DNA from 4 places in the Shinella sp. HZN7 genome. Region 1 is predicted to be linked to each of the others. Evidence: riboswitches for the same ligand, from Rfam matches in the RefSeq annotation. Region 1 holds a riboswitch; each other region holds the start of a gene.

Region 1 (7,945 bases):
TTTCGGCCGCGACCGGCGCTACCCGATCACCAACCGCTATCGCGACCGGGGGTAGGGCGTGGACGGGCCTGCCGACGCGCCGGCCGCTCGCCCGGCCTTCACCGAGGAGGAAATGCGGCTGATCCGGCTGTGGTCGCTGAGCGACCTTTCGGCCGGACGGCAGCTTTCGGCGCAGATCGCCTATTTCGCGACGCCGGCGGTTTTCGGCCTCTACGGCCTTGCCACCGGCGGCTTCGTCGTCCTCGGCGTCGCCTTCCTCTGCATCCTGCTCCTCCTCGCCTGGGGTTTCGTCACCACCTGGCGCGACCAGCGCGATCTCGTGCTGATGCAGTCGATCTGCCGGAAACTCTCGGCGGGCGAGGAGACGGAGCCGGCGGGCTTCCCAGATCCGGCCAGCCGGAGTTAAGTTTTCGCTCACCAGCCCGCTTAAGCGAATTTTGCCGTCTCTCAACTAGCCTTCGTTCAACAAAGCCGGGAAAACCGGCGGGGGACAGGCAGGGAAACGATGACGGGCAAGGCACAAGGGGGCCGCGCGAGGCGGCGACGCGGAGTTGGTTTGGCGATCCGGACGGCGGCGGTGATGATCGTCCTCCTGTTCGGCGTCGCGAATTATCTCGTCCTCGACTATGCGATCGAGCGGGCCGACAGTTTTGTCGCCGAGACCGAGCGCACGCTGGTGCGCAACGAGTTCGGCCACCAGATCGACCAGGTGGTGCAGTATCAGAGCCAGTTGTCCTTCTGGGACAAGACCTTCGCCGAACTGAAGGACGGCATGCCGGGCGATGTCTTCGTAAGGGACCATATCCGCGACTGGATGTGGGCCGATTTCGGTTTCTCCTGGATGATCTTCACCACGCCGGGCGGCGAGAAGGTGCTCGGCGTCCATCGCGGCGAGAAGGTCTCCGAACGCAAGGCGCGCGAAAAGCTGCATTGGGTGAGCGACCTTACCCTCAAGGCCGAGCGCGCCTACCGCGAGGCGCTGTCGCCCGATCGCGGCGGCTGGCAGGTCAAGGGCGCCAAGGAGGATCCCGATCTCCTGACGCCGGCGCTGCCGGAAATCCATGTCTCGGGCATGCGCCTCATCGACCGGGTCATGAGCATCGTCGTCGTGCAGGCCGTCATTCCGAAGTCGCTCTACGTTCCCGCCAGCCGGATGCAGCCGACGCTGCTGATCACCGTCAAGCCCGTTTCGCAGAAGATGCTGGCCAATACCGAGCGGCGGCTCGGCGTGCACGATCTCGGCTTCACGCCCATCGTGACGCAGGAGCCGGGGCTGGTGATGACGCCGGTCGGCGCGGACAGCTACAATCCGATGGTCGCCTCCTGGCGGCCGAACATGCCGGGCACCTTCGTGTGGAAATCGGCGCTGCCGCAGATCGCGATGTTCGTGCTGGTCTTCGCCGGCGTCATGCTCTTCGTCACGCTGCGCTTTTCCGCGCTCGTCAAGGCGCTGCAGCGCAGCGAGGCGCAGAACGCCTTCCTCGCGCGGCACGATCCGCTGACGGGGCTGAAGAACCGCAGCGGTTTCGACGAGGAGGTGCGCCGCGCCGTCCGCAAGGGCGAGAACCAGCCCTTCTCGATCCTCGCGCTCGACCTCGACCGGTTCAAGGCCGTCAACGACCGGCACGGCCATGCGGCAGGCGATGCGGTGCTGCAGGCCGTCGCCCGGCGCTTTTCCGAGCGCATCGGCACGCTCGGCTCGGTCGCGCGTCTCGGCGGCGACGAGTTTTCCGTGCTGCTCACCGGCGCCTTCAGCCGGGAGGCGCTCCTCGAACTCGCCGAGGGCCTCGTGCGCGATGCGCAAGTTCCGATCGCCCATGACGGGCAGTTGCTGGCCATCGGCGGCAGCGCGGGCATCGCCCAGTTCCCCGACCACGGCGGCAGCCTGCATGACGTGATGGTGATGGCGGATGCGGCGCTCTATGCGGCCAAGAATGGCGGTCGCAACCGCGCCGTCCATGCCGGCGACATGGGCAGCGAGGCGGTGGCCGAGGCCGGCGCGGCGCGCGCCGCTTGAGGCCGCTCGCACCCGCCTGTGCCGAAATTCCCCAGCGCCCTGTTTCCATAGGCTTTCCGGCAAGGCCTGTCTGGGGCGCAGACGCGCCGGCTTGCGGCGCGCGCGGGGCTTGATCGCGCCCGCGCGCCGTGCGCATATCCTTCGCGTCAGGTGCCCGCTTCGGCGGGAGAATCGGGAATCCGGTGCGGGCGGAAGGCCCAGGTCCGGAACGTGCCCAACGCTGTGACGGGGATGGTCTGCGCCATGAAAGCCTGAATCGATTCAGGCTTTTGCCACTGGTTTTTCAACCGGGAAGGCAGGTGCAGGCCGCGTGACCCGAAGTCAGAAGACCGGCCTGGCACGATAGACCGAACCGCGCGGACGGCGGCAGGTTGTGACGCATTGTTGGGGAGATGACGATGCGAAGCGAACCCTTGGACCCTCTGGTCCGGGCGGGCGCCTTTTCCCGTGAGGAAAGGCAGGCCGTCTACCGTGCCATCGAAACGCGCCGCGACGTGCGCGACCAGTTCCTGCCCGATCCCCTGCCGGACGATCTCGTCGGCCGCCTGCTGCAGGCTGCCCACAACGCCCCGTCCGTCGGCTTCATGCAGCCGTGGAACTTCCTGCTGGTGCGCGGCGTAGAGACACGGCGGGCGGTGCATGCGGCCTTCCTGAAGGCCAATGCCGAGGCGGCGGCGATGTTCGAAGGCGAGCGGCAGGCGCAGTATCGCGCTCTGAAGCTCGAGGGCATCCTGAAGGCGCCGCTGTCGATCTGCATCACCTGCGATCCGACCCGCGGCGGCGGCGTGGTGCTCGGGCGCACGCACAATCCGCGCATGGACGTCTATTCCACGGTCTGCGCCGTGCAGAACCTGTGGCTGGCGGCGCGGGCGGAAGGCGTGGGCGTCGGCTGGGTCAGCATCTTCCACGACAGCGACATCCGTTCGATCCTCAGCATCCCCGGGCATGTCGAGATCGTCGCCTGGCTCTGCGTCGGCTTCGTCGACCGGCTCTATGGCGAGCCGGAACTGGCGGTGAAGGGATGGCGGCAGCGCCTGCCGCTGGAAGAGCTGGTGTTCGAGGAGCGCTGGCCGGGGGAGGGCGTCAGTTGACGCCGGCATCCACCGGGCGGCCGAGGTCGATGGCGGATTCGTTGGCCGGCAGGAAGACCGGGCCGACCGTGCGCACCTTGCTGCTGGCCGGGTCGTAGTCGCGTTCCTCGACCTTCGCCGGCAGCTTGACCGGGGTCTCTTCCTTCTTCGGCAGGGTGCGGATGGTGGTGATCGAGCCGGTCTCCGCGTCGTCTCCCGCGCCGGCGCGCGCCGTTTCGCCCTCGCCCTTCAGCGCCTTCTCGCGCTTGATCATCTCCTGGTAATAGGCCGTAAGATTGCAGCCGCAGGTGCCGGGCTTGGAGAGGTCGCGCGTGCGGTAGGAGAAGGCGTTCGGCATCTCGTAATAGGGCCGGCCGGTGACGGTGGAGGTCATCTGCTCGGTTTCCTGGCCGCTGGTCATCGACTGGTAGAACAGTTCCGTCTCGGTCTGCGGGCACATCATCGCGCAGACCTTCTGGTCGCGCCGGAAGTCGAGCGGCGTCGCGCCCGACGAGATGGGGAAGAAGCCGCCGTCGCAGGTGCGCACGCAGACGGTGCGCAGGTTGCCGTGGCCGTTGCTGCCGCCGAGCGAGCGCAATTGCAGCCGCCCGCTGCCTTCCGGCGCGGTGCCGAGCGGCAGGGTGCGCTTTTCGTCGAGCGCGCGCAGCGTCTCGGTCGCCGCGACCGGCATGACCCTCGCCTCGTCGCCGCAGCCGTTGTTCTTGAGCAGGGCGGTGAGGCGGTTGCGCTTGCCCTGCGAGGACGTGCCACCGGCAAATTCGCGCCGCTTCCTGTCGAGGATGTCGAGGTTGCGCTCCATCTTGCCGATGACCGTGGCGAGCGTGTCGCAGGCCTCGGCATTCGCGCCGCCGATGACGAGGATGCTGCCGCTCGAGCAGCCGAGGCGGCGCTGGTCGCTCCGGGCCTTGCGAAGCTGGATGTTCTGGCGGGCGATGGCGCCGGCATATTTGCGGGCGCTTGCGGTATCGACAACCACCTTGGGCAGGTTGGCAAGCTCCGCCTGCAGCCGCTCGCACACGCCCGCCGCCGCCGTGCCGCCCGAAAACGTGAGCGTCAGCCCGGTCGCAATGGCAAGGAGGAGGCGGACAGGCCCTTTCAAATCATCGATCCCGTGAATGTGGATGGGCCGCGATCCGGCCGCATGTGCAGCCCATATCATAGGCCGTGGCGGGGGAAGCGCAACGTGCTCCCGGATTTGTGATTAACGCCGGGCACAAAATATGAGTTGCGTATTCATCTTTTTGGCCGTGCCCCGCAATTGATCTCCCCTGGGCCTTGGTGTAGCACTCTCGGCAAACTCAACAGCCGGTCTGCGCCCTTGCCGCGCACCGCCCCGGGCGGAACCGGCCCTTGCAGGCAGGTACTCATGCGGATTTCCTCCATCTTGCTCAGCCCCTGGTACGCGCTCCAGCTCGCGTCCGGCGCAAAGTCCTTCGCGGACAATCCCATCATCGGCAGCAAATGGCTGAACCGGAAGGGCCTGCACGAAAAGCGCGTCTCGCTCGCCATGCGCATGGCCGCCTGGCGCCGCAGGAAGCTGGAGAACCTCGTCGCCCCGGAATACCGCCGGCAATATGCCGAGAACGGCTTCGTGAAGATCGAGAACTTCCTGTCCCCGGAGGTCTTCGAGGCGGTCACCCGCGAGATCGCCGAACGGGATTTCGAGCGCTACGACATGCTGCAGGGCGACACCGTCACGCGCCGCGCGATCATCGACGACAGCGACCTCGAAAGCCTGCCGGGCTTCAAGGCGGCGCGCAACGACCCGCGCATCACCAATCTCCTGCGCTACGTCTCGTCCCATGCCGGCCAGCCGCTGCTCGTCGTGCAGGTGGTGATGGCGCTGCCGTCCGTCGTCACGCAGGGCTCGACCGATCCGCAGACCGCGCTGCACAGCGACACGTTCCAGCCGACGGCCAAGGCCTGGCTCTTCCTGCGCGATGTCGGCGAAGAGGACGGTCCGTTCGCCTATGTGCCGGGCTCGCACGAGATGACGCCGCAGCGCCTCGCCTGGGAGCGCCGCATCAGCGAGAATGCCGATGCGATCGAGAACAAGTATTCCGCGCGCGGCTCGCTGCGCATCATGCCGGACGAGCTGACGGCGCTGGGCTACGGCCAGCCGGTCAAGATGACGGTGAAGGCGAACACCTTGATCGTCGCCGACACGCACGGCTTCCATGCCCGCAGCCCGAGCTACAAGACGACGACGCGCATCGAGATCTACGGCTCGCTGCGCCGCAATCCCTTCCTGCCGTTCACCGGCCTGCACATCGCCTCGCTGCCCTTCATCGCCTCCGGCATGAACCGGCTGATCATCTCGGCCATGGGGCTGCGCGGCAAACTCGGCCTCAAGGGCTCGCCCTGGAAGGATGCCGGCAGGGGCAAGGCCGATGAGTGGTCGAAGCGGCTGAAACAGCCCTCGGCCTGAGCCTCAAGACAGGACGAAGCGGTCGCCGCCCTTGCAACGCGGCCGGTCCGTCCCTAGATTTCCGGCAACGCAATGCCGACCGGATGGTGCACCATGGATTTCAACCCGACCGCAAACCGACTTCGTTTTGTCCTCGGGGAAATCCGTATCCATGCCGCATTCCATTACCCTTTCGAAAATCCGGTGGTCCACGCCTGACGGCCACACCCTCCTTTCCGATCTCGACCTGACCTTCGGCGCCGAGCGCGCCGGCCTCATCGGCCGCAACGGCGTCGGCAAGACGACGCTGCTGAAGCTCGTCACCGGCGCGCTGGTGCCGCAGGCCGGCAGCGTCACCGTGAACGGCACGCTCGGGCTCCTGCGCCAGAGCGTGCAGATCAGCCCGCAGGAAACCGTCGCCAGCCTGTTCGGCATCGTCGAGGCGCTCGACCTGCTTTCCCGCGCCGCGCGCGGGGAGGCGGATGCCGACGCCCTTGCCGATGCGGACTGGACGCTGGAGGCGCGGCTTGCCGCCGCGCTTGCCCGCGTCGGGCTGGAGGCGGAGCCGCAGACGCCGCTTGCCGCCCTTTCCGGCGGACAGCGCACCCGCGCGGCGCTTGCCGCCCTCATCTTCCGCGAGCCCGACTTCCTGCTGCTCGACGAGCCGACGAACAATCTCGACCGGGACGGGCAGCAGGCGGTCATCGACCTGCTCGCCGGCTGGCGGGCGGGGCGATCGTCGTCAGCCACGACCGCGCGCTGCTGGAGACCATGGATGCCATCGTGGAGCTGACGACGCTCGGCGCGACCCGCTATGGCGGCAACTGGAGCGCCTATCGCGAACGCAAGATGCTGGAGCTTGCCGCCGCCCATCGCGACCTTGCGGATGCGGAAAAACATGCCGCCGAGGTGGCGCGCACCATGCAGGTCGTCGCCGAGCGCAAGGCGCGCAAGGACAGCGCCGGCCGCCGCAAGCGGGCGCGCGGCGACATTCCGCGCATCATGCTGGGCGCCATGAAGGAGCGCAGCGAACTGACGGGCGGCGCCAATGCGCGGCTGGCGGAAAACCGGCAGGCGCAGGCGGGCGAGGCGGTGGCGGCGGCGCGCGAGCGCATCGAGATCCTCCAGCCGCTGACCGTCGCCGTGCCGCCGACGCATCTGGCCGCCGGCAGGACGGTGCTCCGGATCGACGGCGTCACCGCCGGGTACCGGGCGGATCACCCGGTCATCCGCGACCTGTCCTTCACCATGACCGGGCCGGAGCGGGTGGCCGTGACGGGGCCGAACGGTTCTGGCAAGACGACCTTGCTGGCGCTCGTCACCGGCGCGCTCGCCCCCTGGCAGGGCAGCGTGCGGCTCCTTGCGGACGCCGCCATGCTCGACCAGAAGGTGAGCCTGCTCGACCCGGTCCTGTCGATCCGCGACAATTTTCGCCGGATCAATCCCGAGGCCGGCGAGAATGCCTGCCGGGCGGCGCTGGCGCGGTTCATGTTCCGCGCGGATGCCGCCCTGCAGGTCACCGGCAGCCTTTCGGGCGGGCAGCTCCTGCGCGCCGGCCTTGCCTGCGTGCTCGGCGGAGCCACGCCGCCGGCGCTGCTGATCCTCGACGAGCCGACGAACCATCTGGACATCGATTCGATCGAGGCGGTGGAGGCGGGGCTGCGGGCCTATGACGGCGCGCTCCTCGTCGTCAGCCACGACGAGGCGTTTCTTGCGGCGATCGGCATGACGCGCCGGCTGGCGCTTTCGGCGGGACAATAGGGAGGCCGGGCTTGCCGCCCGGCCTTTCGTCTTCAAGCCTTGCCGTAGCGCGCGATGACCTCGGCAAGCGGCACATGGCCCTTGAAGGCGCCCGCGCCGGCCGGCGTCTCGCCGCTTTCCAGCGCGGTGGCGAACACGACGGCAGGGTCGGCCTCCAGCCGGCCGCGGATGGCCGCGATGCGGGGCCAGCGGCTCGCCGGGGCGACCGCGTGGTAATCGAGCCACCGGGCGACGCCGATGAGCACGCCGTCCGCCAGCGTCGGCCGGTCGCCGGCAAGGTAAGGCGTGTCCCCGAGCATCGCCTCCAGCTTGTCGTGCCGCTCGATGACGCCCTTGCGGCCCCAGCGGCGGAGCGAATCCTCCAGCACCGGGTCCGGCGTCTCCAGTTCGAGCGCCGCCCAGAGCGGGCTGAAGGCGCCGGTGAAGCCGGTGTTGATATAGGCCATGAGCTGGACCATGCGGTCGGCCTCCGGCGTTGCGGGATCGAAGCTGACGCGCCGTTCCGTGTCGCGTGCGGCGATCCAGTGGGCGATGGCCATGGTCTCGGTGATCACCCGGCCGTCATCGGTGACGAGGGCGGGCGTTTCGTGCCGGGCGTTGAGGCGGGCATAGGAAGGGTCGCGCATTTCGCCCAGCATGTCGACGCGGCAGAGGCGATAGGGCTTTCCC
Region 2 (7,945 bases), 340 kb from region 1:
ACGGCTCGCGCTACGTCCGCCCGCCGATCATCTTCGGCGACGTCTCGCGCCCGAACCCGATGACCGTGCGCTGGTGGCAATATGCGCAGTCGCTCACCCGCAAGCCGGTGAAGGGCATGCTGACCGGGCCGGTGACCATCCTCAACTGGTCCTTCGTGCGGGACGACATACCGCGCAGCGAAACGTGCCGGCAGATCGCGCTTGCCATCCGCGACGAGGTGTCGGACCTCGAAAAGGCCGGCGCGAAGATGATCCAGATCGACGAGGCCGCCCTTCGCGAAGGCCTGCCGCTCCGCCACAAGGACTGGCGGCACTATCTGGACTGGGCGGTCGAAGCCTTCCGCCTGTGCTCCAGCGGCGTGGCGGACGGAACCCAGATCCACACCCATATGTGCTACTCGGAGTTCAACGACATCATCCCGGCCATCGCGGCGATGGATGCCGACGTGATCTCCATCGAGACCTCGCGCTCGAAGATGGAGCTTCTCGATGCGTTCCGGAACTTCCGGTATCCGAACGAGATCGGCCCCGGCGTCTACGACATCCACTCGCCGCGCGTGCCCGGGACCGAGGAGATGACCGGTCTCCTGTCGCTCGCCCGCCAGCGCCTTCAGGATCGCCAGCTCTGGGTCAATCCGGATTGCGGCCTCAAGACCCGCAAGTGGGAGGAGGTGAGGCCGGCGCTCGTCAACATGGTCGAGGCCGCTCGGCGCCTGCGCGATGCCGACGGCCCGCAGGACGCCGCGGTGACGGCGCGATGAGCCGCGCGCTCGAAGACACGGCGGTGCCGGGAGCGATCCCGGCACCGCCCAGCCGTCTCATCGCCCTGGTCTTTCCCGGCGATACGAACCATCACGGAACGCTCTTCGGCGGCGCGGGGCTCGCGCTGATGGACCGTATCGCCTTCATCGCCGCCACCCGCCACGGGCGCGTGCCTTTCGTGACGGCGTCCGTCGATCGCGTCGATTTCCAGGCCCCGGCGCGTGTCGGGGAACTGGTCGAACTCGTGGCACGCGTCACGCGCGTCGGCCGCAAATCCATGACGGTGGAGGTGGAGATGGTGGCCGAGGGCCTCGTCAGCGGCGAGCGGCGGCTGTGCACGCGGGGCAGCTTCAGCATGGTCGCCGTTCCGCCGCCGCATGCAGCGCCGGGCTGGTGCCTTCCGCCCGTGGCGGCGGTGCGGGAGGAGGCCGGCCTCGGCCCATGCGCGAGCGACATCGTTTTCGCCGACCAGGCGAACAGTTTCGGCCGCATGTTCGGCGGCGAGGCGCTCGCCGCCATGACCAGGGCGGCCTTCGTCGCGGCGACACGCCACGGCCGGCGCATCACGGTGCTCGCCGCTTCGGAACGGGTCGATTTCCGCGCGCCGGTCGCGGTGGGGGCGATCGTGGACACCGTCGCGACCGTCGTTCGCGTCGGGCGCACGTCGATGACCGTCGCGGTCGAACTGTGGTCGGAAGACCTGATGAGCGGCGCGCGCGCCTGCACGGCGAAGGGCCGCTTCGTCATGGTCGCGGTGGACGGCCGGGACCGGCCCGTTCCCGTCCGCCGTGACGAAACCGTTGATAAGCCATCATAGTGATTGACGCATTTTTTACCTCGTCTACTATATCTTGTGTTCGAGGTTCCTTCGATTCGAGAGGATCGAAGGCTAAGACGGGAATCCGGGGCGGCCATGATGGCCGCGATTGTCCGGAGCTGCCCCCGCAACTGTAAGCGGCGAGCATTCGTTCGAATAAGCCACTGAGGCGCCAATGCCTTGGGAAGGCGAACGGATGCGGCGACCCGCAAGCCAGGAGACCTGCCTCGTCCATGAACGTCCACGGGCGGGGTGTCCGGATGGCGAGCGTCGGGCTGCGGAAGGATGCCGCCCCGCCGTCTCCCCGATACCCTGCTGCAATGTCTCGGGGTGAGGTCATGTCGATCCTGTTTCCAGTTCCTCCGCGCGAGTAGGCGGCGCCCCGCGCCCGGCCGTCGGCAGACAGCCGCCCGTACCCTTTGAAATTCATCGCACGGCCATCGGCGGATGGCCGAACGATTTCCCATGCCTGATTGAAAAAAAACGAGGAAAGCCATGTCGATCACCGTCTATTCCAAGCCCGCCTGCGTCCAGTGCACCGCGACCACCCGCGCGCTCGACCGCCAGGGCATCGACTACAGCATCGTCGATATCTCCGAGAATGCCGAGGCCTTCGCCCTCGTGCAGGGCCTCGGCTACCGCCAGGTTCCGGTGGTCATTGCCGGCGAGCGGCATTGGGCCGGCTTTCGCCCGGACATGATCAGCGCGCTCGCCTGAGCCGGGGCCATGGCCGGGCTCGTCTATTTCTCCAGCCGGTCGGAAAATACCCGCCGCTTCGTGGCAAGGCTCGGCATCGACGCCCTGCGCCTGCCGGTCGATGCGGCGGAGGAACCGCCGGAAGTCGAGGAGCCCTTCGTGCTGGTCTCGCCGACCTATGGCGGGGGCGGGGAGAAGGGGGCGGTGCCGAAACCGGTCATCCGCTTCCTCAACAATCCGCGCAACCGAAGCCTGATCCGCGGCGTGATCGCGGCGGGCAACACCAATTTCGGCACGGGATACGCCGTCGCGGGCAACATCATCGCCGCGAAATGCGCCGTGCCGTTCCTCTACCGTTTCGAACTGCTCGGCACGGATGAGGACGTCGACAACGTCAGACAGGGACTGGAACGATTTTGGACACGATGAACTCTTTGGTGCCGCGCACGGGCGAGAAGCCGGCGAAGGTCCCGGAAATCACGGCGCTGGACTACCACGCGCTGAACGCGATGCTGAACCTCTACGACGAGGAGGGGAAGATCCAGCTCGACAAGGACAGGCAGGCGGCCAAGCAGTATTTCCTCCAGCACGTCAACCAGAACACCGTGTTCTTCCATAACCTCCGGGAGAAACTCGATTATCTGGTGACGGAGGGCTATTACGAGCAGGAGGTGCTCGACCAGTATGCCTTCAATTTCGTGCGCGATCTCTTCGACCGCGCCTACGACAAGAAGTTCCGCTTCCCGACCTTCCTCGGGGCGTTCAAGTACTACACGTCCTATACGCTGAAGACCTTCGACGGGAAGCGTTACCTGGAGCGCTACGAGGACCGCGTCTGCATGGTGGCGCTGACGCTGGCGCGCGGCAGCGAGGCGCTTGCCCGCGACCTCGTCGACGAGATCATGTCCGGCCGCTTCCAGCCGGCGACGCCCACCTTCCTCAATGCGGGCAAGAAGCAGCGCGGCGAGCTCGTGTCCTGCTTCCTGCTGCGCGTGGAGGACAATATGGAGAGCATCGGCCGCTCGATCAATTCGGCCCTCCAGCTTTCCAAGCGGGGCGGGGGCGTGGCGCTGTCGCTCACCAACCTTCGCGAGATGGGGGCGCCGATCAAGCAGATCGAGAACCAGTCCTCCGGCGTCATCCCCGTCATGAAGCTCCTGGAGGATTCGTTCTCCTACGCCAACCAGCTCGGCGCACGGCAGGGGGCTGGCGCGGTCTATCTCCACGCCCATCATCCTGACATCATGCGCTTCCTCGACACCAAGCGCGAGAATGCGGACGAGAAGATCCGCATCAAGACGCTGTCGCTCGGCGTCGTCATTCCCGACATCACCTTCGAGCTCGCCCGCAACAACGAGGACATGTACCTCTTCTCGCCGCATGACGTGGAGCGAGTCTACGGCGTGCCCTTCACCGAGATCTCGGTGACGGAAAAGTACCGCGAGATGGTCGAGGACGGCCGCATCCGCAAGAAGAAGATCAAGGCGCGCGACTTCTTCCAGATCATCGCCGAGATCCAGTTCGAGTCGGGCTATCCCTACATCATGTTCGAGGACACGGTGAACCGGGAAAACCCCATCGCCGGCCGCATCACCATGAGCAATCTCTGCTCGGAAATCCTGCAGGTCAGCGAGGCGAGCGAATTCAACGACGACCTGTCCTACGCCAGGATGGGCAAGGACATCTCCTGCAATCTCGGCTCGCTCAACATCGCCGCCGCGATGGACTCGCCGGATTTCGGCCAGACCATCGAGACGTCCATCCGCGCGCTGACGGCTGTTTCCGAGATGAGCCACATCTCCTCGGTTCCCTCTATCGAGAAGGGCAATGACGACAGCCACGCCATCGGCCTCGGCCAGATGAACCTGCACGGCTACCTCGCCCGCGAGCGCATCTTCTACGGCTCGCAGGAAGGCATCGACTTCACCAACATCTATTTCTACACGGTGACCTACCACGCCATCCGCGCCTCGAACCGGCTGGCGGTGGAGAAGGGCGTCAGCTTCAAGGGCTTCGAGAACTCGAAATACGCCTCCGGCGACTATTTCGACAAATATACCGAGGCCGAATGGCTGCCGGCGACGGAAAAGGTGAAGGCGCTCTTCGAAACGGCCGGCATCCATGTTCCGACCCGGGAGGACTGGCTGGAGCTGAAGGCCGCGGTCATGCAGGGCGGGCTCTACAACCAGAACCTCCAGGCCGTGCCGCCGACGGGGTCGATCTCCTATATCAACCACTCCACGTCCTCGATCCATCCGATCGTCTCGAAGATCGAGATCCGCAAGGAGGGCAAGATCGGCCGCGTCTACTACCCGGCCGCCTACCTGACCAACGACAATCTCGATTATTACCAGGACGCCTACGAGATCGGCCCGGAGAAGATCATCGACACCTATGCGGCGGCGACGCAGCATGTCGACCAGGGCCTGTCGCTGACGCTGTTCTTCCGCGACACGGCGACGACGCGCGACATCAACCGGGCGCAGATCTACGCCTGGAAGAAGGGCATCAAGACCATCTACTACATCCGCCTTCGCCAGATGGCGCTGTCCGGCACGGAAGTGCAGGGCTGTGTCTCCTGCGCCCTCTGATATCGGTGACGACCATGAACATCCAAGTGAAGACCAAGGCCCCGAAGGCCGCCAGCGCCGTGCGCGCCATCAACTGGAACCGCATCGAGGACGACAAGGACCTCGAAGTCTGGAACCGCTTGACCGGCAATTTCTGGCTGCCGGAAAAGGTGCCGCTCTCCAACGACATCCCGTCCTGGGCGACGCTCAAAGCCGAGGAGCAGAAGCTCACCATCCGCGTCTTCACCGGCCTGACCCTGCTCGACACGATCCAGAACGGCGTCGGCGCGGTGACGCTGATGGCGGATTCCGCCACGCCGCACGAGGAGGCGGTGCTCTCCAACATCGCCTTCATGGAGGCGGTGCATGCGCGCTCCTATTCCTCCATCTTCTCGACGCTGTGCCTGACGCCGGATGTCGACGACGCCTATCGCTGGTCGGAGGAGAACGAGTTCCTGCAACGCAAGTCCGCGCTGATCCTGGAGCAATACGCCTCCGGCGACCCGCTCAGGAAGAAGGTCGCTTCCGTCTTCCTCGAAAGCTTCCTGTTCTATTCCGGCTTCTACCTGCCCATGTACTGGTCGAGCCGCGCCAGGCTCACCAATACCGCCGACATGATCCGCCTCATCATCCGCGACGAGGCCGTGCACGGCTATTACATCGGCTACAAGTTCCAGCGCGGCATGGAGCGCCTGAGCGCCGAAAAGCGGCAGGAGATCAAGGACTTCGCCTTCGACTTCCTGCTGGAGCTCTACGACAACGAGGCCAAATACACCGAGGAGCTCTATGACGGCGTCGGCCTCACCGAGGATGTGAAGAAATTCCTGCACTACAATGCCAACAAGGCACTGATGAACCTCGGCTACGAGGCGCTCTTCCCGCCCGAGGCCTGCAAGGTCAATCCCGCCATCCTCTCGGCCCTCTCGCCGAACGCCGACGAGAACCACGACTTCTTCTCCGGCTCCGGCTCGTCCTATGTCATCGGAAAGGCGGTGGCGACCGAGGACGAGGACTGGGATTTCTGAGAAAAGGCGAGGGGGCGTCGCCAGATCGCTCCCGTCCCATGCGAACCTTCGCTCCGAACGCCTGTTCACTGGGCCGCGGCCTGGCGCGGAGGGAAGGAAGAGCGCAGGGCTGCGTAACTGAAATGCCTGCTTGACTCCCGCGGATCGAGCGGGCATTTCCACGGACAAGGAAGCAAAGCGTGCCCGGCACGGTTTGCCGCCGAAACAACGGAGCACAACGGGCATCAACGCTCGCCCGGTGTGGGCCGAAACTGAGAATCTGATACCTCGCATAGGCCGTGTCGGTCGTTTGGGACCACAGGCCGGGAGTTTGAATCTCTCCAGTCCGGCGGGCGTTTCGATGCCAAATGCGCTTTCGGTCATTCCCCCTTTACGGAATCCGGGTTATGCATTCTCGAACGCGCGCCGGCGGAACGGTGCGCCGCTATGCGAGAATTCTGGAGCCGCTTCGATGACCGCGAAGATCTATCGTCCCGCCAAGACCGCCATGCAGTCCGGCAAGGCCAAGACTCATCTCTGGGTCCTGGAGTTCGATGCCGAGAAGCCGCGGACGATCGACCCGATCATGGGCTATACGAGTTCCGGCGACATGTACCAGCAGGTCAAGCTGACATTCGAAACGAGCGAAGAGGCGATCGCCTATGCCACGCGCAAGGGCATCGACTTCCGCGTGATCGAGCCGAAGGAAGCGACCCGCAAGCGCGTCGCCTACCCGGACAACTTCCGCTTCAACCGCATGCAGCCCTGGACCCATTGAGGTTTCGCTGGCCCGCCAGCCCCGGCCCCTTAGCTCAGCTGGATAGAGCATCTGCCTTCTAAGCAGAATGTCGCAGGTTCGAGCCCTGCAGGGGTCGCCAAATCGCCTTCGCAAAAAAAGGGCAGCCGGATGGCTGCCCTTTCTGTTTGTCCACTTGCGTCTTGCTTACGAATAGGGCGAGACGCACTGCTGGCGCGGGCCGTTGTAAGGCTGGAACGTGTTGTCATAGGCCCGGTACGAGCGATAGCGGTTGGCACACCAGCTCTGGTGCGATCCGCTGCCGGCCTGCGGCTGGTTGGCGATCGCGCCGCCGATTGCCGCGCCGAGGCCGAAGGCGGCGAGCGGATACCACCAGCCGTCCGAATGGCGGCGATAGCCCGGGCGATAGTCGCGGGAGCCGCGATGACCGTGCCAGCGCCGCTCGGTGCGCCGCTCATAACGATCACGGCGGTCGCGGCGATCGGAACGATACTGCACCTTCTCGACGGCGGAGGCTTCCGGCACGGGCACCCGTGCGAAGGTCACCGCCTGGGCCGGGATGACGGAGGTCAGGGCCAGCGCGAGGGACAGCGCCCCTGCGGCAAGACCAGTCTTGAAATTCAACATGGCAAAAACCTTTCCTGCTTTTCCGAAGACAGAACGCGGGAAGGACGGGGTGGTTCCAGCCGCATGTGTGGAAAGCCATGATCCCGCAGGCAAAAAAAAAAAACGGGTTGGTCCGCCTTGTCGGCTCGCCAACCCGTTCCGGTAAAATGCGGATCAGGGTGTTCGGGGTACAGGGGTTCTCACCACAATCCGGCTGCATCTCCAGATATCCTGTGCGGCCGATCATGCCCGAACGCAATTTTCTCGATTGACATAATGCGCATACTTTTTGACGATTTCCACATGAGCAAAAAAGCGCCGCGGCAGGGGCCGCTCGACATCACGATTGTCCTTCTGCCGGAGTCCTCGATCATGTCGCTCGCCTCGGCGCTCGACCCGATGCGCGCGGCAAACCGCGTCGTGCCGGAGCCGGTGTTCCGCTGGACGATCCTGTCGCCGCTCGGCAAGCCGGTGCTGCTGACCTGCGGCGTGGAGATCCGCGTGGACGGCGCCTTTGCCGACGTGACGAGTGGCGACGCGCTGCTCGTCATCGCCGGCTTCAACCAGGAGCGCCATGCCGACCGGTCCTTCGTGTCGCGGCTGAAGAAGGTGGCGCGGCGGTTCGACGTGGTGGCCGGCATCGAATCGGGCTGCTGGCTGCTGGCGCGCTCCGGCCTGCTCGACGGGCGCGATGCGACGGCGCATTGGGAGGAACTGGAGGATTTCGCGGCGG
Region 3 (7,945 bases), 2.0 Mb from region 1:
CGTCGTTCGCCCGTTCGAAGCGCTCGGCGATGGCGATTTCGCCGATGCCCGCCGTCACGACGAAGCCGCCGAGATAGTCGTGCTTGCCGCTGTCGATGGGCGCGACGAAATCGGAGAGCGCCACGTTCGGCCGCCCGTCGCGCTTGGAAAGCTGCTGGCGCAGCGTGAAGAAGGTGGCAAGTTCCTTGCTTCGCGTCTCGTCGGTGAAGAGGCGGATGTCATCGCCGACCGTGCCGGCCGGCCAGAAGCCGACGATGGCCTTCGGCGTGAACCATTTTTCCGAAATGATCTTCTCCAGCATCGCCTGGGCATCGGCAAAGAGCTGGCGGGCGGCAGGCCCCTGCTTCTCGTCGTCGAGGATCTTCGGATAGACGCCCTTCAGCTCCCAGGTCTGGAAGAACGGCGTCCAGTCGATATAGCGGGCAAGCTCCGCCAGGTCCCAGTCCTGGAAGACGCGGGTGCCGAGGAAGGAGGGCGGCTTCGGCTCATAGGCGGACCAGTCCGCCCTGAACGCGTTGGCGCGGGCCCTGGCGATCGGCAGGCGCTGCTTTTCCGCCTCGCTACGCGCATGTGCATCGGCGACCTTGCGGTATTCGGCCTTCAGCGTCTCGACATAGCCGGGCTTCATCTCGGCCGACAGCAGGGAGCCGACCACGCCGACGGCGCGGCTGGCGTCGGTGACGTAGACCGCCTGGCCGCGGTCGTAGCGCGGATGGATCTTCACCGCCGTGTGCACGCGGCTCGTCGTCGCCCCGCCGATGAGGAGGGGGATGTCGAAGCCTTCGCGCTCCATTTCCGAGGCGACATGCACCATCTCGTCGAGCGAGGGGGTGATGAGACCGGAGAGGCCGATGATGTCGACCTTCTCGGCCTTCGCCGTTTCGAGGATCTTCGTCGCCGGCACCATGACGCCGAGGTCGATGATCTCGTAATTGTTGCAGGCGAGCACGACGCCGACGATGTTCTTGCCGATGTCGTGCACGTCGCCCTTGACGGTCGCCATCAGGATCTTGCCCGCGCTCTGCCGTTCGCTGCCGCCGCCATTGGCGAGCTTTTCGGCCTCCATGTAAGGCAGCAGAACGGCGACGGCCTGCTTCATCACGCGGGCGGATTTGACGACCTGCGGCAGGAACATCTTTCCGGCGCCGAAGAGGTCGCCCACGACGTTCATGCCGGCCATCAGAGGGCCTTCGATGACGTGCAGCGGGCGTTCGGCGTTCTGCCGCGCCTCTTCCGTGTCGATCTCGACGAATTCGGTGATGCCGTTGACGAGGGCATGTTCGAGGCGTTTTTCCACCGGCCAGTCGCGCCAGGCGAGGTCGCGTTCCCTGGCTTCCTTGCCGGCAGTGCCCTTGAAGCGTTCGGCGATGTCGAGCAGGCGCTCGGTGGCGGTGCCGCCGGCCTTCGGTGCGCGGTTCAGCACCACGTCCTCGCAGGCCTCGCGCAGTTCCGGCTCGATCGTATCGTAGACGGCGAGCTGGCCGGCATTGACGATGCCCATGTCCATGCCCGCCTGGATGGCGTGGTAGAGGAAGACGGCGTGCATGGCTTCCCGCACCGGCTCGTTGCCGCGGAAGGAGAAGGAAAGGTTGGAGACGCCGCCGGACACATGGACATGCGGCAGCGTCGCGGTGATTTCGACCGTCGCCTCGATGAAGTCGACGCCGTAATTGTCGTGCTCCTCGATGCCCGTCGCGACGGCGAAGATGTTGAGGTCGAAGACGATATCTTCAGGCGCAAGGCCGGCGACTTCGGTGAGCAGCCTGTAGGCGCGGGTGCAGATCTCCACCTTGCGCGCCTTCGTGTCGGCCTGGCCCTTCTCGTCGAAGGCCATGACGACGACGGCGGCGCCATAGGCGCGCACCAGTTTGGCGTGATGCAGGAAGGCTTCTTCGCCCTCCTTCAGCGAGATCGAGTTGACCAGCGGCTTGCCCTGCACGCATTTCAGGCCCGCCTCGATCACCTCCCATTTCGACGAATCGATCATCACCGGAACGCGGGCGATGTCGGGCTCGGCGGCGATGAGGTTGAGATATTCCACCATTGCCCTTGTGGAATCGATCAGGCCCTCGTCCATGTTGATGTCGATGACCTGCGCGCCGTTCGCCACCTGGTCGCGCGCGACATCGAGCGCCGCGGCATAGTCGCCCGCGGTGATCAGCTTGCGGAATTTCGCCGAGCCGGTGACGTTGGTGCGCTCGCCGACATTCACGAAGGGGATGGCCTCGGTCAGCGTGAAGGGTTCGAGGCCCGAGAGGCGCATGTGGCGCGGGATGTCGGGGATTTCGCGTGGCGAGTGGCGCGCGGCGGCCGCGGCGATGGCGCGGATATGGTCCGGCGTCGAGCCGCAGCAGCCGCCGACGATGTTGACGAGGCCATCGCGCATGAAGCCCTCGATCTGGGCGGCCATTTCCTCCGGTGTTTCGTCATATTTGCCGAAGGCGTTCGGCAGGCCGGCATTGGGATAGGCGCAGACGAAGGTCTGGGCGACGGACGAGATCTCCGCGAGATGGGCGCGCATGGCATTGGCGCCGAGCGCGCAGTTGAGGCCGATGGAGAAGGGCTCGGCGTGGCGCACCGAATTCCAGAAGGCCTCCGGCGTCTGGCCGGAGAGCGTGCGGCCCGAGAGGTCAGTGATCGTGCCCGAGATCATGACGGGCAGTTCGATTCCCTTTTCCTCGAAGACCGCGCGGGTGGCGAAGATCGCCGCCTTGGCGTTCAGCGTGTCGAAGATCGTCTCGATGAGGATGATGTCGGCGCCGCCGTCGATGAGACCGCGCACCTGGTCGGCATAGGCGATGCGCAGATCGTCGAAGGTGACGGCGCGGTAGCCGGGATTGTTGACGTCCGGCGAGATGGAGGCGGTGCGGTTCGTCGGGCCGAGCGCGCCGGCGACGAACCGGCGACGTCCGTCCTTCTCGGCGGCCCTGAGGCCGGCGCGGCGGGCAAGGCGCGCGCCGTCGCGGTTGAGTTCGTAGACCATGTCCTCCATGCCGTAGTCGGCCTGGGCGATGGTCGTGGAGGAGAAGGTGTTGGTTTCCAGGATGTCCGCGCCGGCGAGCGCATAGCGATAGTGGATGTCCTCGATCGCCGCCGGCTGGGTCAGCGTCAGGAGATCGTTGTTGCCCTGCTGGTGGCAGGCGCAGTCGCCGAAGCGCTCGCCGCGGAAATCCTCCTCCACCAGCTTGAGCGTCTGGATTTCCGTGCCCATGGCGCCGTCGAGCACGAGGATGCGCTCGCGCGCGGCGGCCTGGAGGGCGGCGAGGATCTCGCGTCCGTCGCGCGGCGGCAGTTCGGGGCCGAACAGGGTGTCCAGGTGCGATTTGGCCATGGCAAAGCCCTCCGGTGCAATAATCCTGCACCGGAGATCACATAAAGATATCTTTATGTCAATATGTCTTTATGCGGCTGTGGTCAGTGCACCAGCCGATCCGACCCGGCCAGCGAGGCGAAAAGCGCCTTCAGGCGGGCGATATCCGGATCGACCTTCTCGTAGCGCGAAAGTTTCTGCACCTCCTTCAGCGCCTCGACGGCAAGGTCGGCGCCGCGCGGCTGCCAGAGCAGCCAGGAGATGAAGATGGATTCCGGCTTTCCGGTGCCGGAAGGACCGTCATTGGTGATGGCAAGCATTTTCTTCCCCAATCGGAAAATTGGGGGATGACCGGACGCACGCTGCTGGAACTTCGCCCGGAGGGCGAAAAGCAAGCGCACCACTGGGACACCCCGCCCATGGACGTTACGACTGTCAGGGCAGGTCTCCTGGCTTGCGGGTCATCGCGTCTGTCTCGCCTTCCCGGTGATATCCACCAGTGGCCTGGAGCGACAGCAGCTCGCCGTTCACAGTTGCGGGGGCAGCGCCGGTCTTGGCGCTCCTTTCGGAGCATCGCACCGGCTTCCCTCTTAGCCTCCGAGCCGATCGACTCGGAAGACCCTGACGCCGGCAGACTGGCTTGGGCGAGGCTGCAAGTCAATGGCGGGATCGGTCATGCACAGGCGCGACAAGGGCGTTGGGAACTTTTATCGACCTCGGGCATTTCGCATCCACCGGTTCTATGCGCCCCCTCGCCCTTTACGCGGGGCGGGCGATTCACCAAAACCGCAAATGAGGGTCAATGCTGTGCCATCCGGTCCTGTTGACATGTTGCAAGTCTCTGTCCTTACGGCTAAAAAATGCCGTTTTCATGCACCACGCGGCCAGGATGCCTACCAGCGTGTCGCCTGAGCCATGTCCACCCCATCCGCGCCGTCGGGGCGCTGTTTGGTCGCATGGCTGATCGCGGCACCGAGATGAAGCCTGTCCGCAAGAAACCGTTCGGCACAAAGGCCGTTGCCGGATGGTTCAACATGGCCGGATCCAGAATCAGAAACATGCCCCTTCACAATACGCCGCAAGCCGCCTCGCGCGATGCTGACGCCAAGCAGATCGACTATAACGATTCGATCCGCGCCACCTATCTGACGCTGGAAGAGCTGGCCGAATGCGGTGAGGCCCTGGCGCGCGACAAGAGCGCGCCGCTGCCCGGCTTCCAGCCCTTCGAGTTCCGCGCCCGGCACAAGGAAAACGAGAAGGAAATCTTCCGCGTCTATCGCGCGACGGCCAAGGATGTCGAGGCGGGCGCCCAGATCACGCCGGCGGCCGAATGGTTGCTCGACAACTACTATGTCGTCGAAGAGGCGATCCAGGAGGTCCGCCGCGATTTTCCGCGCCGCTTCTATCGCCAGCTTCCGACCATCGAGGTCGAAGGGCAGGTGATGCCGCGCACGCTGGCGCTCGCCTGGCTCTATGTCGCGCATACCCATAGCGGCGTCTCGCACGAGGGCCTGACGGCCTTCGTCCAGGGGTTCCAGAAGGTCGACGCGCTGAAGATCGGCGAACTCTGGGCGCTGCCCTCCTTCATCCGCTTCGTACTGCTCGAAAACCTCCGCCGCATTTCCAGCCGCGTCGAGCGTTCACGGAAAATGCGCTTCAAGGCCAACGAGGTGGCCGATGAGCTGATCCGCCTCAACGATCCGGAAAAGTCCATCGCGCATCTCCAGTCGCTGGAGAGCTTCATCGACGACAACACCTTCGTGATCCAGCTCCTCTATCGCCTGCGCGATGGCCTGACGGCCTCCGGCGCGGTGATCCAGTGGCTGGAACGCAAGATCGAGAGCCGCGGCAGCGACCTCGAAGAGCTGATCGTCGCGGAGAACAACCGCCTGTCCTCCGGCAATGTGACGATGAGCTCGCTCATCAAGAGCCTGCGTGCGGTGGACGACACGGAATGGCCCGTCTGGTTCGAGAGCGTCAGCCGCCTCGACGAGGCGCTGCGCCAGGGGTCCGACTACAGCGACCTCGATTTCGGCTCGCGCAACAAGTACCGCAACACGATCGAGCGTTTCGCCCGCCGCTCCGGCAAGACCGAGCTGGAGGTGACCGAGACGGCGCTGGCGATGACGGCGGAAGATGCTGCCGCCCACGCGGAAGACCCCGACTACGAGGCCAATGTCGCGGCCTTCCTCGTCGGCAAGAAGCGCAAGCTGCTCGAAAAGCGCATCGGCTACCGCCCGTCGATCGTCCAGCGCATCGTGCGCTTCGGCCGCAAGCTCGACTGGTTCGCCATCGCCGGCCCGAACATCCTGCTGACGCTCCTGGCGATGATCGCGGTCTATTATTTCCTCGACCAGCTCGATATCCCGGATGGCGCCTGGCTGATCATGCTGGTGCTTTTCGCCCTGCCCGCTTCGGAGGGGGCGACGGGCCTGTTCAACACGCTCGTCACCTTCTTCGTCACGCCCTCGCGCCTCGTCGGCTACGAGTTCAAGGATGGCATTCCCGAGGATGCGCGCACGCTCGTCGTCGTGCCCTGTCTGATCTCCAAGCGCGACCACGTCGACGAATTGGTGCGCAATCTCGAAGTGCACTACCTCGCCAATCCGCGCGGCGAGATCTATTTCGCGCTGCTCAGCGACTGGGCCGACAGCCAGGTGGAGGAATCTCCGGCCGACCTCGACGTGCTCGACTACGCCAAGCGCGAGATCGCGACACTCTCCGCGCGCTACGCCTATGACGGCCGGACGCGTTTCTACCTGCTACACCGCCGCCGCCTCTACAATCCCTCCGAAGGCTGCTGGATGGGCTGGGAGCGCAAGCGCGGCAAGCTGCACGAGCTGAATCTGCTCTTGCGCGGCGACGGCGACACCACCTTCCTGCCGGGCGCCAACATCGTGCCGGCGGACGTGAAATACGTCATGACGCTCGATTCCGACACACGCCTGATGCGCGATGCGGTGACGAAGCTCGTCGGCAAGCTGCACCACCCGATCAACCGCCCGGTGATCGACGCGGAAAAGGGCGAGGTCATAGCCGGCTACAGCATCCTGCAGCCGCGCGTCACCCCCTCGCTGACGACGGGCAAGGAAGCCTCGACCTTCCAGCGCATCTTCTCCGCCGACCGCGGCATCGACCCCTATGTCTTCACGGTCTCCGACGTCTACCAGGATTTCGTCGGGGAAGGCACGTTCACCGGCAAGGGCCTCTACCATGTCGATGCCTTCGAGACGGCGGTGAAGGGCCGGATCGAGGAGAATTCCGTCCTCAGCCACGACCTGCTCGAAGGCTCGCTCGCCCATTGCGCGCTGGTGACGGATGTCGAGCTGGTCGAGGACTTCCCGACGCGCTACGGCACCGAAACCTCGCGCCAGCATCGCTGGGCGCGCGGCGACTGGCAGCTCATCCCCTATATCTTCGGCCCGTCGAGCGGCATTTCCATGCTCGGCCGCTGGAAGATGTACGACAACCTGCGCCGCAGCCTCATCCCCGTCGGCTGGCTCGTCGCCTCCGTCATGGGCTGGTACTACATGGAGCCGCGCCAGGCGCTGATCTGGCAGCTCGTGCTGATCTTCCTGCTCTTCGTCGCCCCGACGCTCTCGCTGATTTCCGGCATCATGCCCCGCCGCAACGACATTGTCGCGCGCGCCCATGTGCACCGGGTCATCTCGGATATCCGCGCGGCCAATGCCCAGGTCGCGCTGCGCATCGCCTTCATCGCCCATTCGGCGGCCCTGATGGCCGATGCGATCGTCCGCTCGCTCTACCGCACCATTGTCAGCCGCAAGCTGATGCTGGAATGGCGCACGGCCGCGCAGGCCGACAGCGCCGCGCGCGGCGGCATTCTCGCCCATTACAAATCGATGTGGCAGGCCCCGGCGCTCGCCGCGCTCTCCGTGGCGCTCGCCATGGTCTCGAAGACGGGCTTGCCTTTCATCGGAATCCCCTTCGCCCTCGTCTGGGCGCTCTCGCCGGCCATTGCCTGGTATGTCAGCCAGACGGCCGAGACCGAGGACCAGCTCGTCGTCTCCGACCATGTCGCGACGGAACTGCGCAAGATCGCGCGCCGCACCTGGCGCTATTTCGAAACCTTCGTCACCGCCGAGCAGCATTACCTGCCGCCGGACAATTTCCAGGAAACGCCGCAGCCGGTGCTCGCCGAGCGCACCTCGCCGACCAATATCGGCGTCTACCTGCTTTCGGTGATTTCCGCCCGTGATTTCGGCTGGATCAGCTTCGAGGAGACGGTCCGCCGCCTCGAACAGACCATCGCCACCATCGACGGCATGCCGAAATATCGCGGCCACCTCTACAACTGGTATCGCACCAATACGCTGGAAACGCTGGGCCCGCGCTATGTCTCGGCGGTCGACAGCGGCAACCTTGCCGGCCATCTCATCGCCGTCTCCTCCATGTGTCGCGAATGGGCGGAAGCCCCCTCGGCCCATCTCCAGGGCAGCCTCGACGGCATCGGCGACGTCGCCTCGATCCTTTCCGAGACGCTGAAGCAGCTTCCCGACGACCGCAAGACCGTGCGCCCCCTGCGCCGCCTCATCGAGGAGCGCATCGCCGGCTTCCACAATGCGCTCGCCGCCGTCAAGCGCGAGCACGAATTCGCCTCCATCCGCGTCATTA
Region 4 (7,945 bases), 120 kb from region 1:
CCGCCGCATTGGTCGGGCCGGCCATCAGGTGGGCGATCAGCGCGTCGCCGTCGGCCGGCAGGCCTTCGACCGCATAGCCCTCCACCGCCATCGCGCGCAGCACCTCCATCGTGCCGGCGGGCGTGTCGAGGCCGACGCCGTTGCCGAGGCGCCCGTCGCGGTTCGGATAGTTCGCCATCACGAGCGCGATGCGGCGTTCCGCCGGCGCCGCCCGCCGCAGCCGCGCCCAGCCGGCGGCCAGCCGGGCGGAAAAGCGGATGCGGTCCTCGACCGGATCGAGGCTGACGATGTTCGTCTCGACGCGCTCGTCGTAGCGCGCGGCGGCCTTGAAGGAGACGGCCCGGGCGAGCACGCGGCCGTCGACTTCCGGCAGGGAGACGTTCATGCCGAGGTCACGCGCCGTCAGCCCCTGGCCGGAGGCCTCCCAGGCCGCGCGCGAGGAGCCGGAGAAGATGACCTGCAGGACCGGCGCCCCCGTCTCGTCGAGCACGGTCGGCTTGCGGCCGGCGCCGGGGGCGGACACGGCAAAGCTGGTGGCATTCAGCACGACCTCCGGCCGGGCCGTGGCGAAGGCGGCCCGCACCGTCTCGATGGAGACGGGCTCCTTGAGGCTGGAGACGAAAATCGGCAGGGCGCGGACACCCTCGGCGGCCAATGCCTCGATCAGCATTTCGACGGGGCGTGTCTCGCCGCTCTGGACATAGGCGCGGTAGAAGCAGATGGCGGCGGTCGGAGGTTCGAATCCCTCCTCCCGGTCCGTGCCGACAATCCCCCCTCTGGCCTGCCGGCCATCTCCCCTCCGGGGGGGAGATCGGCAGGAAGCGAGGTCTTACGCCCGCAATTCCGTCCGGACCTGCCGGGCCGGCAGATGGGAAGGAAACCGCTGCCCCATCGATCTCCCCCCCGGAGGGGGAGATGGCCGGCAGGCCAGAGGGGGGAGCGCCGCCAGCACCCGCCACGCCTCGATATCGACCACGCCCCGCCCCGGCCACCAGATGCCGGCCTTTTCCAGCGGCGTGGCCGGTTCCGGCCTGTCGCCGCCGAAGACCAGGGCGTCGGCATAGGCGAGGAAGCGGTCCGCATTGTCGGCGCCACCCTCGTTGAGATAGGCCCAGAGGGTCTGGCGGTCGGTGTCGTCGATGCGGTTGAAGGGCGCGAGGCCCTCGTCCGGCCGGTCGTCGCCGGGCAGCGCCACGAGCCTGATGCCGTTGGCAACGGCGGTCGCCAGCAGCGCTTCCAGCACGTAGCGGAAATAGCTGGCGCCGCCGAGGGCGCGGATGACGATGAGTTTGGCGTGGCGGGCGGTGCGCTCGATATAGGTGTCCACCGACATCGGATGGGAGAGCGTGGCGAGGCTGGCGAGCCGCAGCCGCGTTTGCGTGTCGCGCGCGCGATGGGCGGCGGCGATGGAGGCGAGCTCCGTGTCGGCGGCGGAAAGAAAGAGGATGTCGCCCGGCGTCTGGCCAAGGTCGATCGCCTCGCTGCCGTCGGCGATGGTGCCCTTCTGCGCTAGGAGGAGGTGCATGCGGCGCCTCCCCTTTGCCGGCGTGCCGGGAGGGTGGATCCTCGGGTCAAGCCCGAGGATGACGACAGAAGGACGGGGCGGCGGACAACAGCCGCGGTTGTCCCTGCCGCACCGATCGACAGGCTCTGCGGCCTCTCCTCCCCTCCGTCATCCTCGGGCTTGACCCGAGGATCCACCGGCACGGCACGCCCAAAAAGGCCAAACCGTACCTGAAACGCCGAGGAAGGGAACCGCCGCATGCTCATGCCGAAACTCACACCGCCGCGGCGATGGCCGCGCGCACGGCGGCCTCGTCCATGTCGTGCAGGCCGATGACGACGAGGCGGGTGCCGCGGGTCTCGCCGGGGGCCCAGGCGCGCTCGAAATAGTGGTCGATGCGGCTGCCGACGGCCTGGACGAGCAGGCGCAGCGGCTTGCCGGGCACGTCGGCGAAGCCCTTGACGCGCAGCACGTCATGTTCGGCGATCACGCCCTTGAGGCGCTCGATGAAGGCGGCCGGCTCGGCGATGGCGGGCAGCTCGACGACGAAGCTGTCGAATTCGTCGTGGTCGTGCTCCTCGCCGTTCTCGTGCTCCAGTTCGTGGTGCGACTTGCGGTTGGCGATGTCGTCCTCCGTGCCGACGCCGAGGCCGAGCAGCACGGCGGCGGCGACCTCGCCGTTCTTCGCCTCGATCATCGAGGGCTTGCGGGCGGTGCGGGAGGCGACCTCGTCACGCACCGACTTCAGGCCGTCGGCATCGATCAGGTCGGTCTTGTTGAGCACGATGAGGTCGGCGGCGGTGAGCTGGTCCTCGAACAGTTCTTCCAGCGGGCTTTCATGGTCGAGGTTTTCGTCTTCAACGCGCAGCGCATCCACCTTGTCGTGATCGTCGGCAAAGCGGCCGGCGGCGACGGCGGCGCTGTCGACCACGGTGATGACGCCGTCGACCGTCACCTGCGTCTTGATCTCCGGCCAGTTGAAGGCGGCGACGAGCGGCTGCGGCAGGGCAAGGCCCGAGGTCTCGATGACGATGTGGTCCGGCCGGTTCTCCCGCTCCAGGAGCTTCGTCATGGTGGGGATGAAGTCGTCGGCGACGGTGCAGCAGATGCAGCCGTTGGTGAGCTCGATGATATCGTCCTCGCTGCAGGCCTCCGCGCCGCAGCCCTTCAGCACGTCGCCGTCGACGCCGAGATCGCCGAACTCGTTGATGATGAGCGCGATGCGTTTCCCCCCCGCATTCTGCAGGAGGTTGCGGATCATCGTCGTCTTGCCCGCGCCGAGGAAGCCGGTGATGACGGTGGCGGGGATCTTCTGTTGCAGCATGGCTCAACCCTTCATTTTCAGCGGCAGTCCGGCCGCGACAAAATAGACTTCAGGCACGAGGGCGGCGACCTGCTGGTGCAGCCGCCCGGCATGGTCGCGGAATTCGCGCGCCATGCGATTGTCAGGCACGATGCCGAGGCCGACCTCGTTGGAGACGAGGACGATGCGGCCGGGCGCCTGCCGGATGGCCTCCAGGAGGCCGGAGGATTCGGCGGCGATGTCCCGCTCTTCCAGCATCAGGTTCGTCACCCACAGCGTCAGGCAGTCGACGAGCACGGCCCTGTCGGCCCGCGCCACGTCCCTTATGCGCGCGGCGAGCGCCAGCGGCTCCTCATGCGTCTGCCAGCCATCGCCGCGATCCTCCCGGTGCCTTGCGATGCGCGCGCGCATCTCGTCGTCGAAGGCGCGGCCGGTGGCGATATAATGACGCGAGAGGCCGGTCTTAGCGACCAGCCTCTCGGCAAAAGCGGATTTTCCGGAACGCGCACCGCCCAGAACCAGGACGGCTCCGGGCGATGTCGATGTCATGTCAGGCAGCCTTGGCGATCTTCTCGTTGGCAAAGCCGAGCGAGAGGCCGAGCACGATCCAGAAGAACAGGGTCGTGGCCAGGGCGGCGACGGCGAATTCCGCGCCGAGCACGGCCGGAACGTTGCTGGAGATGTCGCCCGGCTGCGGCGCGCCATAGACCTGCGGCGCCGCGATCAGCACGATGCCGATGACCTTGGCGACGATGTTCTGCTTGAGGAACAGCAGGTAGAGGCCGGCCGCCGACAGGATGACGGTCGCGATCCACCAGACCTGGCGGTCGCCGAGATCGGCGGCGGGGAAGCCCGGAAGCTCCGGCGGCAGGCCGATGGCCGGCAGCATGTGCACGGCAAGCCACCCCGCCGCGCCCCAGAGCGCGCCGTTCGCCACCGTGATCGGATGGCCGGAAACGAGGCTGAGGCCGGCGAGCAGCAGGCCGAAGCCGGCGCCCGTGACGAGGTTGGCGAGCAGCGTGCCGGAGAACCGGCTCATGCCGAACATGATGCCGCCCTCCTCGTGGTCCTCGCCCTCGTGGGCATAGGCGACGGAGACCGGCGAGAGCGCCGAGGCGACGTCCAGGATGACCGCGCCGAGCGAAGAATGGTCCTGCGTCTGGGCGGCGCCTTCCGTGCCGGGCGTCGTGCCTTCCGCGGCGGGCGCGGCTTCGTCGCCGCCCTCGAACTCCTCGGCATGCAGGATGAGCGGAACGACACGGGCCTCCTGGGCGGCCGTCATCAGCACGCCGGAGAACAGCCCGGCCACCAGGGCGGCCAGGAGATAACGAACGATCATGTCAAGAACTCCTTAGTGGCAGGGAAAGCCGTAGGAGTGACGCGTATCGTGGGCCGTGTCGTGCAGCACGGCGGAATTCGCAAGGCCGGCACCGAAGACCAGGAAGGCGCCGAGCAGGAGAGCGAGGACACCGGCGACGAGACGATCGTTTGCGGAAAGGGTAACAGAAGACGTAGTCGAAACAGCCATGACAACCTCCGTGCAGGCAGCGGGGAAACCTCCCCAGGTCGGACGAAATGCCCTTACATTGGCTGGCAGGTCTCCTGGCTCGCAGCGTCCGGCGTCCAAAACGCCTGCGGGGCACCCTCGCCTTCCCAGGCTCCGGCATCGCGAAAAGGCGGACGATTCGTAGAGAAAGAGGCGTCCAACCTCTGCTGATCGCGATGCCACCCAGTGGCTTTTCCGGCTGGTCGTCAAGACGCGGGGCGAAGGCACCATTGCCCCTTTCCGCGCAGATCCTCCCGTCCGGATGGGCGTCCCTCGCCACTCTACAGTCGCGGGGTCGGCCGTGATTGCAGCGCCCTGATTGGGTCCGCCGCGTCACATTCCCATTTACTCCCCGATCCGTTTCCGGATCCGGGAACCATCCAATATTCCGGATGATTATGCTTCCGCCCCTGCGAAGTCAATCGACCGGCAGCGTCATCACCTGTGCTGAAACCGCCGTCCGGCCGTCGCGATCTCAATAGCCGGGGATGATCACCACGCCACCGCCGCCATTGTAATAGCCGTCGTCGCGGTAGTAGCGCTCGTAATAGCCGTCGACCGGGCCTTCGAGCACGTCATAGTCCTGCTGGTAGCGGCGCTGGCGATTCTGCCGGGCCTCGGCATATTGCGCCGCCTGCCGGAGGGCGCGGTACTGCTGGCGGGAGAGGTAACCGTCGGCGCGGTAACCGGACGAGCCCTGCCAGGCGGCGATCGCGGCGCGGGTGCGCGAGCCGAAGACGCCGTCGACGCCATAGGTGTTGAAGCCGAGCATGCTCAGCCAGCGCTGCGCCTGCACGCGGGTCGATCGATCCATATAGGCCTCGCGGCGATCGACGACCGGCTGCTCGGCCTTGCGCTCGGTCTCGACGGTGGCCGTTTCGCTTTCCTGCTTCGGCTTGGCCGCCTGCCGGGCCGTGTCTGCCAGCGCCGCAAGGCGCTCGCGCGCATCAGCGACGAAGCGGCCGTCCGGATATGCGTCGAGATAGGCGCGGAAGGCCTTTTCCGAACCGTCGAGCACGGCCTTCTGGAAGGTCTCCTCCTCGCGTTTCGCCGCATCGTCGGCCTGTTCTACGGCAAGGCCGCGGTTCTTCGTGTCCGCGTCCTGCGCTTCGTTTTCGCGGGCCGCGGTGTCGTTCGCCTGCGCGGCCCGTTCGGCGGCGGCCGCTTCCTCGGCGCGTTTTTCGGCTTCCTCGGCAAGGCGGGCCGCCTCGGCAGCCTTGGCCTCGGCGTCGGCAGCGGCCTTGGCGGCTTCCGCCTTCAGCCGTTCCACCTCGGCGGCCTTTTCCTCTGCAAGCTTGCGGGCAGCGGCGGCCTCCTCCTCGATCCGCGCCTTCTCGGCCGCGGCAGCCTTTTCCGCTTCTACGCGCCGGGTCTCGGCCTCGCGCCGGGCAGCGGCTTCCTCCTCCGCACGCGCCTTTTCCGCGGCGGCGGCCTCTTCGGCCTTCTGGCGCTCGGCCTCGGCCTTCAGGCGGGCGGCTTCCTCCGCCTTGGCCTTCTCGGCAGCGGCAGCGGCCTCCGCCTTCAGCCGCTCGGCCTCGGCGGCCTGCTCCTCGGCAAGCTTGCGGGCGGCCGCTTCCTTCTCTTCCGTCTCCGCCTTCAGGCGGGCGGCCTCTTCGGCGCGGGCCTTTTCCGCCGCAGCGGCTTCCGCGCGCGCCTTCTCCTCGGCCGCAGCCTTTTCCTCGGCAAGCTTGCGCGCCGCGGCGGCTTCCTCCGCCTTCTTGGCGTCCGCTTCCGCCTTCAGCCGCGCCGCCTCCGCCTCGGCTTTCACCTTCTCGGCTTCCGCCGCTTTCTGCGCGTCCTCTTCGGCCTTCAGGCGCGCGGCTTCCGCCTCGGCCTTCGCCTTCTCGGCGTCCGCCACCTTCCGCGCCTCTTCCTCCGCCTTCACACGCGCCGCTTCCGCATCCGCCTTGGCTTTCTCGGCTTCTGCGGTCTTGCGGGCCTCTTCTTCGGCCTTGGCCTTTTCCGCGGCAGCCTGTTCCTCAGCCTTCGCCTTTTCGGCGGCCGCCGCCGCGTCGGCCTTGGCCTTGGCATCCGCCTCGGCCTGCTCGGAGGCGCCCGTCGCCGGCTTCGCCTTGGCGGCGGCCTGCAGTTCGGCGATGCGCAGGCGCGCCATGGAGGCGAAGGTACCGTTCGGATATTGCTTCAGATAGCCTTCATATTGCGCGACATCGCTGCCGGCCGAGACCTTCTGCCAGAGCGAGAACTCCTCTTCCCAGCGTTTGCCGGCGCTGCCGGCCTCCTTGCCGGTCGCAGCCTGGGCAAAGGCGACCGCCGGCTGGCCGGCGAGCGACAACCCGACGATGCCGGCAATGCCGAGCCGCACCAGAACGGAGCGTGCGAGAGGTCCAGAACCCATATATCCCACCCTTTCGGATCGCGCGAAGGCGCAAGCGCCCGGCGATCCCGGGCGGATTTCCGTCACTCCTCGCACCGAATTCTGGCGCAACTTTGGTGCGGCAGGCCGGCAGCGGAGGAACCCGATGTCTGAACGTTTCAGAAGGCCGGTTTAATCAGGCCATCGAGCCAGCGCGGATCGAGAACCGCCTCCAGCTCCGCCGCCACGCCGTCGAGCGCCGCATCGACGCTCGCCCGGTAATCGAAGCCGCCGCCCTCGATGCCGAAATCGGCAAGCAGCCCGGCGCGATAGGCGTCGCTCGACAGAAGGCCGTGCAGATAGGTGCCCATCACCCGCCCGTCGGGCGAGAGCGCGCCGTCCGGCCGCCCGTCGATGCTGACGGAGGGACGCAGCGCATCCGGCCCGGTGGTGCGGCCGAGATGGATCTCATAGCCTTCGAGCGGCACGTCATATTGCAGCGAGCGGGCCGTGCTGTTGCGCACAGTCTTTTCCGGCGCCATCTCGGTCTCGACCGCCAGCAGGCCGAGCCCCTCGACCTCCCGTTCACTGCCCTCGATGCCGAGCGGGTCGGTGACACGGCTACCGAGCATCTGGTAGCCGCCGCAGATGCCGATGACCCGGCCGCCGCGGCGCATGTGCAGGGCAAGGTCGCGGTCCCAGCCGGCGGCACGGAAATCCCTGAGATCCGCGATGGTCGATTTCGAGCCCGGCAGGACGACAAGGCCGGCATTGGCCGGAAGCCGTTCGCCCGGCCGCACGAAGACGAGGTCCACCTCCGGCTCGGCCTTCAGCGGATCGAGATCGTCGAAATTGGCAATGCGGGAGAGAACGGGCACGGCGACCTTCAGCGCCCCGCCCTCGCCCCTGGCCAGCCGCTCCAGCACCACCGAATCCTCGGCCGGCAGGCGCGCCGCCTCTCTCAGCCACGGCACGACGCCGAAACAGGGCCAGCCGGTGAAGCGGGCGATCTCGGCAATGCCGCTGTCGAACAGCGTCACATCGCCCCGGAACTTGTTGATGAGATAGCCGGTGACCATGCGCCGGTCCTCTTCCGGCAGGATGGCATGGGTGCCGACCAGCGAGGCGATGACGCCGCCGCGGTCGATGTCGCCGACGAGCACGACCGGCACGCCGGCGCGCGTGGCAAAGCCCATATTGGCGATGTCCCCGGCCCGGAGGTTGATTTCCGCCGGCGAGCCCGCACCCTCGACGACGACGAGATCGGCGCCGTCCGCG

The links. Region 1 has a riboswitch for cobalamin ahead of bluB (5,6-dimethylbenzimidazole synthase). Riboswitches for the same ligand answer to the same signal wherever they lie in the genome.
Region 2: it holds a riboswitch for cobalamin, as region 1 does, so the genes downstream of both, nrdH (glutaredoxin-like protein NrdH) here and bluB (5,6-dimethylbenzimidazole synthase) in region 1, are expected to answer to the same signal.
Region 3: it holds a riboswitch for cobalamin, as region 1 does, so the genes downstream of both, shn_RS19540 (hypothetical protein) here and bluB (5,6-dimethylbenzimidazole synthase) in region 1, are expected to answer to the same signal.
Region 4: it holds a riboswitch for cobalamin, as region 1 does, so the genes downstream of both, shn_RS10480 (CbtB-domain containing protein) here and bluB (5,6-dimethylbenzimidazole synthase) in region 1, are expected to answer to the same signal.

The regions. Positions count from the first base shown of each region.
Region 1 is NZ_CP015736.1:2,047,540-2,055,484, reverse strand. It holds gene shn_RS09935 (NAD+ synthase) at 1-55, shown strand, start outside; gene shn_RS09930 (ammonium transporter) at 59-406, shown strand; gene shn_RS09925 (diguanylate cyclase domain-containing protein) at 557-2,017, shown strand; cobalamin riboswitch at 2,149-2,370, shown strand; gene bluB (5,6-dimethylbenzimidazole synthase) at 2,416-3,108, shown strand; gene shn_RS09915 (DUF2865 domain-containing protein) at 3,101-4,207, opposite strand; gene shn_RS09910 (phytanoyl-CoA dioxygenase family protein) at 4,475-5,536, shown strand; partial or broken gene shn_RS09905 (ABC-F family ATP-binding cassette domain-containing protein) at 5,688-7,276, shown strand; gene shn_RS09900 (glutathione S-transferase family protein) at 7,309-7,945, opposite strand, start outside.
Region 2 is NZ_CP015736.1:1,711,256-1,719,200, forward strand. It holds gene metE (5-methyltetrahydropteroyltriglutamate--homocysteine S-methyltransferase) at 1-761, shown strand, start outside; gene shn_RS08305 (acyl-CoA thioesterase) at 758-1,579, shown strand; cobalamin riboswitch at 1,606-1,824, shown strand; gene nrdH (glutaredoxin-like protein NrdH) at 2,075-2,296, shown strand; gene nrdI (class Ib ribonucleoside-diphosphate reductase assembly flavoprotein NrdI) at 2,306-2,704, shown strand; gene nrdE (class 1b ribonucleoside-diphosphate reductase subunit alpha) at 2,701-4,866, shown strand; gene nrdF (class 1b ribonucleoside-diphosphate reductase subunit beta) at 4,881-5,870, shown strand; gene shn_RS08330 (ETC complex I subunit) at 6,322-6,627, shown strand; tRNA gene shn_RS08335 (tRNA-Arg) at 6,651-6,727, shown strand; gene shn_RS08340 (BA14K family protein) at 6,793-7,233, opposite strand; gene shn_RS08345 (GlxA family transcriptional regulator) at 7,516-7,945, shown strand, end outside.
Region 3 is NZ_CP015736.1:4,061,315-4,069,259, reverse strand. It holds gene metH (methionine synthase) at 1-3,331, opposite strand, end outside; gene shn_RS19540 (hypothetical protein) at 3,415-3,630, opposite strand; cobalamin riboswitch at 3,732-3,949, opposite strand; gene shn_RS19535 (GH36-type glycosyl hydrolase domain-containing protein) at 4,369-7,945, shown strand, end outside.
Region 4 is NZ_CP015736.1:2,166,806-2,174,750, forward strand. It holds partial or broken gene cobN (cobaltochelatase subunit CobN) at 1-1,525, opposite strand, end outside; gene cobW (cobalamin biosynthesis protein CobW) at 1,779-2,828, opposite strand; gene cobU (bifunctional adenosylcobinamide kinase/adenosylcobinamide-phosphate guanylyltransferase) at 2,832-3,356, opposite strand; gene shn_RS10475 (CbtA family protein) at 3,358-4,146, opposite strand; gene shn_RS10480 (CbtB-domain containing protein) at 4,159-4,335, opposite strand; cobalamin riboswitch at 4,382-4,749, opposite strand; gene shn_RS10485 (peptidoglycan-binding protein) at 4,829-6,709, opposite strand; gene shn_RS10490 (cobyric acid synthase) at 6,847-7,945, opposite strand, start outside.